One region of the Pseudomonas sp. NPDC089734 genome, then DNA from elsewhere that is predicted to be linked to it. Evidence: riboswitches for the same ligand, from Rfam matches in the RefSeq annotation. Region 1 holds a riboswitch; the other holds the start of a gene.
What was found. Region 1 has a riboswitch for cobalamin ahead of cobO (cob(I)yrinic acid a,c-diamide adenosyltransferase). Riboswitches for the same ligand answer to the same signal wherever they lie in the genome.

Region 1 (3,186 bases):
CACCGCCTCTGCGCCTCGCCCGCCATTGGGGCTGACGCCACGGGCAATGGGTTGCAACGCCGTGCTGGTCAGGGAGTGGTGATAGGTATGACCGCGCAGCAAACCTTCAGGCAGCTCGACCGCCTGCAAGGCCAGCGCCGCCAGACGGCTCTGCATCACAGCCTCACCGCTCAGCAACCCCACAAGCCCAGCACGTTTGCCCTCGACATCGGTCAGGCCGTCGAGCAGGTACAACATGCCGCCGCACTCGGCCAGAATCGGTTTACCCGCCTGATGATGGGCACGAATCGCCGCCAGCATCGGCGCGTTTTCAGCCAGCGCAACATGGTGCAGCTCGGGATAACCACCCGGTAGATACAGGCTGTCGGCTTCGGGCAACCGGCTATCGCGGATCGGCGAAAAAAACGACAGCTGCGCGCCCATGGACCTCAGCAGATCAAGGCTTGCGCCATAGGTAAAGGCAAAGGCTTCGTCACGGGCCACCGCGATACGCACGCCAGCCAGCAAGGGCTCGACCGGCACCGGGTCCGGTGCGTTGAACATCACGGCGGGTGGCAATGCCACTTCGCAGGTGCTGGCCAAGGCATCGGCAGCCGCATCCAGACGCAGGTCCAGATCATTGAGTTCGCTGGCCTGTACCAGCCCCAGGTGGCGACTGGGCAACTCAATACCGGTTTCACGGGAGAGCGCGCCATACCAGCGCAAGCCTTCGGTCAGGCTGCCTTCCAGCAGCTGCGCATGACGCACAGTGCCGACACGATTGGCCAACACGCCGGCAAACGGCAGATCGGGCTGATAACGTGCCAGCCCCAGCGCCATGGCCCCGAACGTCTGAGCCATGGCCTTGCCATCGATCACGCCCAGGACCGGCACACCGAAGTGACGCGCCAGATCGGCACTGGAGGGCGTGCCGTCGAACAGCCCCATTACGCCTTCAATCAGGATCAGGTCCGCTTCGCCAGCCGCTTCCCACAGTAGACGGCGACTTTCATCGGCGCCCACCATCCACAGGTCCAGCTGATACACCGGCGCACCGCTGGCCCGCTCCAGAATCATCGGGTCCAGAAAATCCGGCCCGCACTTGAAGACCCGGACCTTGCGGCCCTGATTGCGGTGCAGGCGTGCCAGCGCTGCGGTGACCGTGGTCTTGCCCTGCCCGGACGCGGGCGCGGCAATCAATACTGCCGGGCAATGACGCGGCGCTCTCATACGGGGTTACTCACAACTCAATGCCTTTCTGCGCACGAATGCCAGCCTGGAAGGCATGTTTGACCACGCCGATTTCGGAAACGGTGTCGGACAGGTCGATCAATTCGGGTTTGGCGCCACGGCCAGTGATCACCACATGTTGCATGGGCGGGCGGGCCTGCAGGTCGGTCAGTACCTGCTCCAGATCCAGATAACCGTGCTTGAGGGCGATATTCAGCTCATCGAGAATCACCAGGCCAATGCTCGGGTCGCGCAGCATTTCACGGGAAACCTCCCAGGCGGCTTCGGCAGCGGCGATATCGCGCTGGCGGTCCTGGGTTTCCCAGGTGAAACCCTCGCCCATCACGTGGTAACGCACCTGCTCGGGAAAACGCCGGAAGAACAGTTCTTCTCCGGTGCTGTTGCGGCCCTTGATGAACTGCACCACGCCACACTGCATGTCATGCCCCATGGCCCGGGCCAGCATACCGAATGCCGAGCTGCTCTTGCCCTTGCCGTTGCCGGTCAGGACCAGCAACAGGCCACATTCATTGGGAGCGCTGGCAATGCGCTCATCCATTACCGCCTTCTTGCGCTGCATGCGCGCCAGATGGCGTTCGTCACGTTCGGGGGATTCGTTCATCTCAGCTCTCCGCTCGAGGGCACGCGAAAGCAGACGGAAGGACAGCACTGGACAGCACGGCAAGGCCCTGCGCAGAGCATCGCCCGCCGTGATGCTGTTGAGTGGATCAGGCCGGTCTCCGGGCTCATGAGCAGGCATCTGCCTTCACTGCGCGCCTTCCCGTGTTGACAGACACAGTGGCATCGAGCGCAGCCTTGACTCATTTACCGTTGCGGGGGCAGCGCCGGGATCGGCGTTAGGTTTTGTACGTAAAGTGGCTGCGCTCGGTCAGGCGGCGTTAAAAACCGGCTCAGAATGCTCATTGACAACCAGTCAACTCCGCTTCCTCGCCGTTTTTTGCCTTGCCTGACCTTCGCTCGCCGACTTTTCGTACAGAACCTAAAGAACGTCCTCACCGGCTTCCCTGTTTCACTTTGCCAATCGAGGATTGCAAAGCACCTGAAACAAACCGCGAAGGGTAGAGGGTTGGGGTGGGAGCGTCAATCGACACGGCAGGATTGAGCCCTCATCGAACAGCACCGTAGAAGCGAATGTATTCGCGAAACGTCATTGAAGGCTATAGATTTTCTTCAGCTTTACGGGCTTCTCGCGAATAAATTCGCTCCTACACAGCCTGGATCCCCGGCAGGTTATTGCAGCTGTGCGTTCTGTGCCAGATTCGAGGGCTGGATGACGCGCTTGGCGTTGAGGTAGGCCTTTTGCCAATACGGCTTGTCCAGGCTGTCCAGCTTCACCGTGCCACCCGTGGCAGGCGCATGGACGAAACGCCCTTCCCCGACATAGATGCCCGCATGGGAAACCTGCGAGCCGCCGGAGGTGGCGAAGAACACCAGATCGCCGGACTGCAATTGCTCGCGCCCGACATTCGGAACGCCCATCACGATCATGTCCCGCGTAGAGCGCGGCAGAGAAATACCGGCCGCATCACGATAGACGTAACCGATCAGGCCACTGCAATCGAACCCCGAGTCAGGCGTATTACCGCCCCAGCGATAAGGCGTACCCACCAGCCCAAGCGCACGGAACAGTACATCTTCAGCGGCCTGAGAAAGAATCTGGGGGGGAGCAGAAAGCACCGGACGTTGAACCACCCGGGGCTGAGGAGACGGCGAGCTGGCACAAGCACCCAGCAACGCGGCAAGAGAGATGACCGCCAGACGTAACGTAATCGACATAACCACAACAACCTGATCTGGATGCGGCCTACGCTGCCGAGAATCGAAAAAGGCAGACAGGCTCATGCCTGTCTGCGTATTGCATTACTTATGGCGCTTGATTGTAGTCGACGTCATTGCAGTGGTCTGGGCAGGTTCCACAGAGGGAGCCATGGCCAGGGCACGCTTGGCTTCGATGAA
Region 2 (3,186 bases), on a different contig from region 1:
AAAAGATCAGCGGGACTGACAGCCTTTCAGCCAGCTCCAGCAAGCCCGGTTCGTCCTGCTTGATATCAGTGGAGGCGAGGGCGGTGATGGCGCTGATATCCAGGCCATGGGCCTGCAAGCTGCGCTCGATCAGCTCCAGCAACAGCGTGGCTGTACAGCCACGCTGGCACCCGATCCCCGCTACCAGAGACTCAGGCATGCAGGTCGGTGTTGTTGCGACGGAACAACCAGGCGCTGATCAGGCCCAGAGCAATCCAGAACAGTGCGTTGGTCAGCAGCGACGCCAGGATGAACTGCGACTCCAGGGCTTCGGGAGCCAGGCTCTCATGGGTTGCAGGCTGTGGCGCGCCGATCAGATGAGGTACGACAAGAATGGCTGCGCCCAGCACCTTGAGCAGCCCGTTCTGGCCGAACACCAGCAAGGCCAGACCCGCGGCGGTGGAGGCGGCCGTGCCGATCCACCAGTATTGACGCAGGTTCAGGTCGGCGGCTGCCGTGCCGGGCAGTTCGGGTGGCAGGCCCAGCGTAGGGGCCAGGACGAATACCGCAAAACCGGCCAGCCCCCAGAGCGCGCCTTGAGAGGTGCGGCCCGGCGCACGCAGGGTGTAGAGGGCGGCCAGCATCAGGGCAAAGCCGACGGCAACCACCAGATTGCCACCGGTGGTGGAGAGTACGCGCTGCCAGCCATCTTCCGGTTCCCAGGCTTCATCGTCGTGACTGTGCGCGGCGGTGCCTTCGGCATGCTCGTGTAGATGTTCGGCGGGAGCCTTTTCGTAGGTTTCAGCCTGAAGAATCAGGGGCGCGACCCAGAAGCTTTGCAGCAGGGTCAACAGCAGGGCCGCCAACAGGCCGGTGAAGCCTGCCGTCTGGGCGATTCGCTTGAACATGGCGTCAGGTCTCAATGGCAGGGGAAGGCGGCGCTGTGACGTGTGTCGTGGGCGGCGTTGTGAACGGCGGCAATGTGCGAGAAACCGGCGAAATACACCAGGCAGGCGCCAAGGATCGCGGCGCTGAGGGCGGCGGTCAGGCGTTGGGTCTGGGTGGACGTGGTGCTGGCCGAATGGCTGCTGCTGATGGTCGACATGGCGCTTCCCTCTGGTTTCTGCAGATGGCCATGCGCACAAAAGCCTGCTGACGACGGTCAGAAGGCTTCAACTGCGCCCGCCCACCGCGGGTTTGTCATTGAGTCAGTAGCGGGCCGGTCTCCGGGCTCGCGAGGGGCGTGGAGTTCACCTTCAAGGCCACCTTCCCATGCCGCAGCACAGTGGTTCTGGCCTTCTCTCGCTTACCGTTGCGGGGGCAGCACCGGACTGACTCAGGGTTCTGAGCGCACCGGTTTCCCGTTTCACCCCGTGAGGGGCACCCGTAACAAGTTGTGTAGGAGAGCATGGGCGGCCACTGAACGTCAATCTGAACGATTGACCTGCCTGCGACCACTGCGTAGCCTTGCGCACTTGAGGTTCTTTACCCGCGAAGAAGGTAAAGCTAGGCTCTGTACGAAAAGTCGGCGAGCTAAGGTCAGGCAAGGCAAAAACAGGCGAGGAAGCGGAGTTTACGTGTTGTAAATGAGCATTCCGAGCCTGTTTTTAACGCAGCATCACCGAGCACAGCCACTTTTCGTACAAAGCCTAAGACGGGAATGCGGTCCAAGCCGCAGCTGCCCCCGCAACTGTAAACGGTGATCTTTATCGCACGGCCACTGCGCAAGCGGGAAGGCGCGATGAATGCCGGTCGGCCATGCTGTCGACACGCCGCCGTGAGCCAGGAGACCTGCCTCGAACCGGGCCACAGGCCCACGAATTCTCACTACAACCGGGCGGGGTGATCCGGTGGCGATTCGATCCGTGCCTTGTGCCCGGCTCTCGTCCTGCTTGCCCGCCGTATTGCCAAAGGGCATCCGATGAAAACACTGGCCAAACTTCCCGTCACCATCGTCACCGGCTTTCTGGGCTCGGGCAAAACCACGCTGTTGCGCCACATGCTCGATAACGCCGAAGGGCGTCGTATCGCCGTGATCGTCAATGAGTTCGGTGAGTTGGGCATCGACGGCGAAATCCTCAAGCAATGCACCATTGGCTGCACTGAAGAGGAGGCGACCGGCCGGGTTTATGAGCTGGCCAACGGCTGCCTGTGCTGCACGGTGCAGGAAGAGTTCTTCCCGGTGATGCGCGAGCTGGTGGCACGTCGCGGCGACCTGGACCACATTCTGATCGAAACTTCGGGGCTGGCACTGCCGAAGCCGCTGGTTCAGGCTTTCCAGTGGCCGGAAATCCGCAATGCCTGCACCGTCGATGCGGTAATTACCGTTGTGGACAGCCCGGCGGTCGCGGCAGGCACTTTCGCCGCGTTCCCCGATCAGGTGGATGCCCAGCGCAAGCTTGACCCGAATCTGGACCATGAATCCCCGTTGCATGAACTGTTCGCTGATCAACTGGCCAGCGCCGATCTGGTGATCCTCAACAAGGCCGACATGATCGATGCCGACGGCCTTGCAGCCGTGCGCGCCGAAGTGGCCGAAGAACTGCCGCCAGCGGTCAAGGTCATCGAAGCCAGCAACGGCCGTCTGCCGATCAATGTGCTGCTGGGCGTCGGTGCCGAGTCGGAACTGCATATCGATGGTCGCAAGACTCACCATGACCATCACGACGATGATGATCATGACGACCACGATCATGATGCTTTCGACTCGATTTCCATCAAACTGCCGCAAGCCGATGAAAGCCTGCTGCTCGATGCCCTGACGCAACTGGTGGTGAAGCACGGCATTCTGCGGGTCAAGGGCTTCGCTGCGATTCCCGGCAAGCCGATGCGCCTGCTGATCCAGGGTGTGGGCACACGTTTCGACAAGCATTTCGACCGTGCATGGCGTGCCGATGAAGAGCGCATCACCAATCTGGTGCTGATTGGCCAGGAACTGGATGCCGCGGCGCTGGAAGCCCAGCTCAATGCTGCGATTGCCGGTTGATCCATGCACCTGCTGAGAACCCAGCCGGGCGGTTTCGTACCCGACGATAGCATTGCCGACCTGGGGCAGACCCCGGCCGAGCTGGTGATTCTCTGCAGCGGCGATTCGAGTCTGGCGCTGCTGGCCGAGGCCGCGCAGCAGTTGCCCGAAGATTACCCGAGCCTGCGACTGGCCAACCCGATGCAGGTGCAGAACCACGCCTCGGTGGATCTGTATGTCGA

Region 2: another riboswitch for cobalamin. It lies ahead of cobW (cobalamin biosynthesis protein CobW); the one in region 1 lies ahead of cobO (cob(I)yrinic acid a,c-diamide adenosyltransferase).

What each region holds. Positions count from the first base shown of each region.
Region 1 is NZ_JBIVGV010000014.1:120,341-123,526, forward strand. It holds gene ACIPY9_RS18020 (cobyrinate a,c-diamide synthase) at 1-1,209, opposite strand, end outside; gene cobO (cob(I)yrinic acid a,c-diamide adenosyltransferase) at 1,220-1,831, opposite strand; cobalamin riboswitch at 1,923-2,288, opposite strand; gene ACIPY9_RS18030 (C40 family peptidase) at 2,461-3,006, opposite strand; gene ACIPY9_RS18035 (C40 family peptidase) at 3,091-3,186, opposite strand, start outside.
Region 2 is NZ_JBIVGV010000006.1:122,717-125,902, reverse strand. It holds gene ACIPY9_RS10010 (cobalamin biosynthesis protein) at 1-199, opposite strand, end outside; gene ACIPY9_RS10005 (CbtA family protein) at 192-887, opposite strand; gene ACIPY9_RS10000 (CbtB-domain containing protein) at 899-1,084, opposite strand; cobalamin riboswitch at 1,179-1,382, opposite strand; cobalamin riboswitch at 1,591-1,793, shown strand; gene cobW (cobalamin biosynthesis protein CobW) at 1,901-2,965, shown strand; gene cobN (cobaltochelatase subunit CobN) at 2,969-3,186, shown strand, end outside.